2 regions of the Pseudoalteromonas sp. GB56 genome follow, and region 1 is predicted to be linked to the other one. Evidence: predicted binding sites of a transcription regulator. Region 1 holds the regulator's gene; the other holds the start of a gene.
What was found. Region 1 encodes FliA, which starts transcription of late flagellar genes. Its sites were predicted from a motif close to CTAAAGNTNNNNNNNNNNNNGCCGATA; they were not measured.

Region 1 (3,418 bases):
TCTGCACCTTCACCACCGACCGAAGAGGTTGCTTTTTCACGCTCGAGAGCATTTGCATCCACTTCTTCACCGGCAAAGACCGTCAGTAAATTAATCAAACTGTCTTCAACTTCACGTACTAACTCAATAACGCGACGAATGACCTGACCCGTGAGGTCTTGATAGTCTTGTGCCATCAACACATTGTTGAGTAAATCATGCAGCTCCAACGTGCTTTCTTGAGAGCGTCCCATAAACCCATCGAGTTGGTGGCATAATTGCTTGAATTCACCGATTTCTAAATCTCGGCGCATCAATTTATCCCAAGAGGGTTTGATTTGGTGTAAATCCGTCGACAATCGCTCAGCAATTGGAAGGCTAGCTTCGACCGCATCCATGGTTTTATTTGCGGCCTGTTCAGTCATTTCCATGACATAGTTTAGCCGTTGCTTGGCGTCAGGTATGGCTTCATGAGTCAGATTTGTCAGGCGGGTATCTAATTGAAAATTCTTTAGTGACTCATGAAGCTGCCGAGTGAGTTTACCCACTTCGGCAAATAGTTCAGATTGCTCTTTGGAAGCAGCATCGAGGATCAGCTGGTCAGCTTTTTCCTGCTCACCTTGTTCAAGAAAGGAAACAAGCTGCTTAGCCTGTTCTAGGGTAATATGAGGTGCAGCGGGAGCTGACATATGCCTCTCCTTAATCTGTTAACCTAAACGCTCGAACACTTTATCCAATTTTGTTTTCAGCGTCGCTGCAGTAAATGGTTTAACAATATAGCCATTCACGCCTGCTTGTGCTGCTGCAATAATTTGCTCTTTCTTGGCTTCCGCAGTCACCATCAATACTGGAATGTGTTTTAGGTTATCGTCTGCGCGAATAGCACGAAGAAGGTCGATGCCCTGCATACCTGGCATATTCCAATCTGTTACCACAAAATCAAACTCTTGATTCTGTAACATTGGTAATGCTGTGCTACCGTCATCCGCTTCTTGCACGTTGGTAAAGCCTAAATCACGCAAAAGGTTTTTAATGATTCTTCTCATCGTTGAAAAGTCATCAACCACAAGAATTTTCATGTTCTTATCCAAAGTATCCTCCAGTGAGGTATGAACCTGTTTCTACTTACTACTAATTGACCCAGTCACTGACTTTCGCTTTAAGCTTAATCATTGCCTGACCATGGATTTGGCTCACACGAGACTCGCTAACGTCTAGTATTTGCCCTATTTCTTTTAAATTCATTTCATCGTTGTAGTACAACGATAGCACCAACGCATCGCGTTCAGGTAGCGACTTAATCGCCTCCACTAATGCGCTGTTAAAGCGTTCGCTTTGGACACTCGCATAGGGTTTGCCCGTGTCTGATTGATCACTGTGAGTGACGATGACATCTTCATCCACACCCAAGTCCTCAATGCCTAGCACCTTAGAACAATTTACATCATTTAAAATATGATGGTATTCATCAAGGGAAATATCAAGTTTTTCAGCTACTTCAACATCCTTCGGCTCGCGACCTAACAAGCCTTCTAGCTCATTTATCGCTTGCGCAACCGAGCGACTGTTTCTGTGCACAGAACGAGGCGCCCAATCACCACGGCGTATCTCATCAAGCATCGCGCCACGAATGCGAATACCGGCGAAAGTTTCAAAGCTCGCGCCTTTCGATGCATCGAAGGTTTTAGAGGCTTCAATAAGACCTATCATGCCGGACTGAATTAAATCATCGAGTTGAACGCTAGCGGGTAAACGTGCCAATAGGTGGCACGCGACACGTTTTACCAGTGCTGCATGTCGCTCTACGAGAGAGTTTAGTTGCTGTTGATGCTGATACCCGGCGACTCTATTCATAGTTGCTCTAACCGCTAGTTATTGACTAACTTCTCAATAAAAAACTCTAGGTGGCCTGAAGGCTGATTCGGAACAGGCCATTTCACTGCCTTGCTGGCCAAACTTTTAAGTGACACAGACGCAGGTGAATTAGGAAACAGAATCAACGACGGCTTTTTGACGACGTGTCGATTTACGCATGTTTTCATCGTAAGGGATGGTTGCCACCAATTCCAAAGCCACATCTAAGAATCGATCTGTCACTTTAGAAAGCTTAGCAAAGAGGTCTTGGCCTTCACGTAAACTACGCACCATGTTGGCAACAATTTTGAATTTATATACGCCGTGCTCACGACTTAATATTTTAATGAGTGCGTAGGCATCAGTAATGGATGTGGGCTCATCACAGACGACAACAACGACATCTTGTGACGCGCGCGAAAAGCTCAACACCATATCAGAGATACCCGCAGCGGTATCAACAATGAGAACGTCAAATTCATTATCGAGTTCACTAAACGCACGAATAAGCCCGGCGTGCTCCGCTGGACTTAATTCAACCATAGACTGAGAACCCGAGGTTGCTGGGGCAATACGAATGCCCGCCGGACCCGTGACAAGAATATCGCGTAAATCACACTCGCCACTGAGTACATGAGAAAGGTTTTTTTCAACACGCAGACCAAGCATAACGTCACAGTTGGCTAACCCTAAATCGGCATCGAGGACGAGGACACGTTTGCCCTGCTGTCCCAAAGCGATAGCCAGGTTAAGCGATACATTAGTTTTACCTACGCCACCTTTGCCGCCTGTAACGGCGATGACTTTAACGCCTTGATTATTATTCTGATTCATTCTACGAAGGCCGCTTGCTTGATCGTGCACTGTGTTAATCATACATTCCTACTGCTTGAGACGCCACTGCCTGACGCCCCCCTGGAGCTGCTGTTTGTTTTGCTTTTTGACGTTTAATAAACAATTGTTCAGCCTTTCTAACCATTTTTTCTGAGTTTGCTACTCGAATATCTTCTGGAACACGCTGACCGTTAGTAAGATACCCTATTGGGAGGCGATTTTGAATCGCTACACTCATAATCTCGCCTAAACTTAGACTTTCATCAAGTTTGGTGAAAATACAGCCACTTAAGTCAATTTTTTGGAAGTGTTTGATTGACTCTTGCAACACTTCTCGCTGTGCCGTTGCACTTAAAACTAAATAGCTTCGGATATCCACTGACGCATTACGCATAAGCGTATTTAATTGTTCACTTAAACGTAAATCGCGCTGGCTCATACCCGCTGTGTCAATTAATACTAGACGCTTATTGCGAAGTTGATAAAGCACATCGGCCAGTTCATTGGCATCTTTTACTTGTTTCACAGAACAACCAATGATGCGCCCATAGGTCGCAAGCTGTTCGAACGCACCAATACGGTAGGTATCAGTGGTAATCAATGCAACATTGTCAGCGCCATATTTCTGCGCACCCAATGCTGCAAGCTTAGCGACTGTCGTTGTTTTACCGACCCCAGTTGGCCCCACTAACGCATACACGCCACCATGACGCAAAATTTCGTTGCCCGTGGTGTGCATTTGTTTATGCAT
Region 2 (3,418 bases), 1.7 Mb from region 1:
TTTCGAGCCGGTAAAGAAGCTGATTTTTCAATGAACAGCACGCTGCGTGAGTTCCGAGAGCATTTTGCCGGGCGTTTTGACCTGATTCAATTATTTCTCGAAATTCAAATTCAAATGGCGTTTAGTGATGGCCATTTAGCACCTCAAGAAAAAGCGTTGTTAGAGCAAGTTGCTAAAGGATTGGGAGTGAGCAAAACCCACTTCAGTTTTATTTTAAAACGCTATCAAGCTGAGTTTGCTTTTCGCCAGCAGCAGCAACGCTTTCATCAACAAGGGAGCCATAGTCGAGGCTCACAAAACACAGCGAGCAGCGGTATGAGTCGTGCTCAGGCGTTGAATATACTTGGTCTGGAAGAAGGTGCTGACGAACGAACGGTCAAAAAAGCTTACCGAAAACTGATGTCACAACATCACCCAGATAAACTGGTTTCTCAGGGCTTGCCTGAGCACATGATGAAATTAGCACAGAAGAAAAGCCAAGATATTCAGGCAGCGTATGAATATTTAAAAAAGGCGGCGTAAAAAGCCGTCGATTTCTTGTGATATCCGTGCTGTTTGCTGCGGATTATCAATTTCATCAAGTAAGTTAACCTGGCGATAGTCGAGTTTCTGATTCCTTTGCGCCCACATATTACTTTGCTCCACAAGCGCTTGTGACCAATTTGAAGCATGAGTGTCTCTGATATCAAATACCGCAGGCGCGATTATTGAGAAGTTGGCACTGATGTGTCGGTTGCGCTCTGGATCTGGCAAATAAGTGTTAAATGCTACAATCGCCTGCAAAGGCAAATCTGGATATTCGGTGAAATACTCACTCAGTAGACCTGCACTCTGGCCAACCGCAAATAGACTAATCGGCTTTTCAGATTCCTGTGCTTTTTCCATCACGGATTCGAGTTGTGCGAGTAACTGACTTTTGTACGTATCTAAATCCACAATTTGTGTAGGTACTTGAAAGGGCGGCACATAGCTTTGCTCTGACGCTGAAGGGGCATTCGCTTGTGCGGGAGTCTCAGTGTCTGCCGGTGCTGAATTTTCATCGGCTGGCGCTGTTGGAGTTTCAGCTGCAGCTGCGACGTCTTCAACATCTGACATAGTAAAGCTTGCGCGGGTGATCACCAAATAGCTGTCGTAGCCTTTGTGACTTAATGCGTTGCGCAACTGAGTAAAGCCAGCTTTGGCGCCAACGGGGTCCAGTAGGGGAGCAAAAAAAATCAAGGTACCGCGGTGAACCGGTGCCATGTAAGGGCGGTGCACGACTTCAAATTCCTCTCCCTGTGCCAGCAAACTCACAGGTTCATCTAAGCTCATTGCGTGCGCATCGGTTGCAGGCACAATGCCTGACAAAGTGGCTATAACACTGATTGCAAAAACCCAATTACGCATATAAAAACTCACAACGAACCCAGCGTGAAATTATAGATATCATGAGTTTACATCGGCCAACACAGATAAAAGTTTAGCGGATATTGACCTGAGTTTTTTGCGCAGTGCTTAGAACGGACACGGCGCTGTAAAGGTAAGCGATTCTCCCGTACTTGGGTGGGCAATCGTCAACCAATGAGCGTGCAATTGTAAGCGTTGTGCGCGCGCTTTCGCCTCGGGGTGAGCGTAAAGTCTGTCGCCCAAAATCACATGACCGAGTGACAGCATATGTACTCTTAATTGATGGCTGCGCCCAGTCACAGGCGTTAATTGCACACGAGAGGCGTTGTTTAGTGTACTTAATACTTGGTAGTGTGTGAGTGAAGGCTTACCGTTTTCCATATCCACCATCTGCTTTGGGCGGTTTGGCCAATCACAAATCAGCGGTAAATCAACCGACCCTTGCTTCGGCTCGAGGTAACCTTCGACGATAGCTATGTATTCTTTGGCTGTGTGGCGCTCTTGAAACTGCATACTCAAATTGCGATGTGCTTCTTTGTTTAAGGCTAAACAGATAACCCCAGATGTGGCCATATCTAGGCGATGCACAATTTTCGCAGTCGGAAATACTAAGTTGGCGCGACGGATTAAGCAGTCTGCATGTTTCGGGTCTTTACCTGGGACGGTCAGCAATCCGCTTGGTTTATCAAGGATCAGCAGAATCATCGTCTTGATAAATAATATTCAGGTAAGGAAATCGCGGGGGATTGTAGTTTAACAGCATGACCAGCCTCATCAATTAAGGCCGGCCATTTTAATGAAATGCCTAGTGGCTGACAACGATTAAGCGGATAGCGTCGAGCTTTACTTTGGCTTTATCAATGTATTCATCCATTTGCGTGCGACTTTTCTGGAAGTGAGTCAGCTCTTCATCACGAATGTTTGGATTGATTTCCTTCAAGCTCGTCAAACGCTCAAGCTCACTGTCTACAGCCTGATGCATCGCTGTTTTGGCATTGACGCGTAAGGTCTCCATGGTGGTTTGCGCCAGTTCGTTGCCTTGTTCAATTAGCGGGTGAATCGCACTTTGTAAGGCATTTACGAGTTTTGATGCTGTCTGGCGGCCAACAGCGTTGAGTTGTTGGTTGAAGGCATCAAAAGCCACGTTTTCACCGAGGTTATTGCCGCCTTTATCTAGCAGCACGCGAATCGGTGTTGGTGGCAAGTAGCGTCCTAATTGCAGTGCCTTCGGTGCCATGGCTTCAGCGATATAAATGAGCTCTACAAAATAGGTGCCTGCTGGTAGCTTTTTGTTTTTTAACAAAGCTACAGACGCAGTACCAAAGTCGTCATCGCAAATCATGTCCATGGCGCCTTCGACCATGGGGTGATCCCAGCTTAGGAAGTGTAAGTCTTCTTGTGCCAACGCGGTATCACGGTCAAAGGTGACACTGATACCTTCATCTTTTAGAAATGGGAAGTTCGCGCCCAGCATGTGCTCAGTCGGCTTCAAGATGATGCTATTTTCACCTTTGTCTTCTTGATTTACGCCCCAGGTATCAAACACGTTAATCATGTATGTAGGAAGGGTGAAGTCGTCGTCCATTGCGCTGATGTCTTGCACCAAGTGCTCTGACTTACCTTGGCCACTTGAGTGCAATTCCAGCAAGCGGTCACGGCCTGATTCCATCTGTGCCTTAAGTGCTTGATAGCGCGTGCTAACGCGCTCTAGGAGCTCACTTAATGACTCATCTTGGTATTCTTTTGCTGCCAATAATTGCAATAACTCATCGCCAAACTCCTGATTGAGCATATGGCCCGTGGTTGACGTGTGCTCGAACGCATTTAGACCTTCGTGGTACCAACGTAACAGAGTTTGCTGCGCGCTGTCTTCGAAGTAGGGCACATGTATTTTAATGTCTTGTGTTTGGCCAATACGGTCAAGTCGACCGATGCGCTGCTCTAACAAATCAGGGTTTAGCGGTAGGTCGAATAAGGCCATATGATGCGCAAACTGGAAGTTACGACCTTCTGAACCAATTTCAGAGCAAAT

Region 2: the regulator FliA is predicted to act here: its motif matches at 1,437-1,463, upstream of ACH19P_RS13880 (DUF3530 family protein).

Annotation. Positions count from the first base shown of each region.
Region 1 is NZ_JBPCHK010000001.1:1,335,018-1,338,435, reverse strand. Features, by position in the region: gene ACH19P_RS06295 (protein phosphatase CheZ) at 1-668, opposite strand, end outside; gene cheY (chemotaxis response regulator CheY) at 687-1,070, opposite strand; gene ACH19P_RS06285 (RNA polymerase sigma factor FliA) at 1,111-1,833, opposite strand; partial or broken gene ACH19P_RS06280 (MinD/ParA family protein) at 1,848-2,709, opposite strand; partial or broken gene flhF (flagellar biosynthesis protein FlhF) at 2,702-3,418, opposite strand, start outside.
Region 2 is NZ_JBPCHK010000001.1:2,987,127-2,990,544, reverse strand. Features, by position in the region: gene djlA (co-chaperone DjlA) at 1-522, shown strand, start outside; gene ACH19P_RS13880 (DUF3530 family protein) at 505-1,386, opposite strand; partial or broken gene rluA (bifunctional tRNA pseudouridine(32) synthase/23S rRNA pseudouridine(746) synthase RluA) at 1,495-2,149, opposite strand; gene rapA (RNA polymerase-associated protein RapA) at 2,192-3,418, opposite strand, start outside.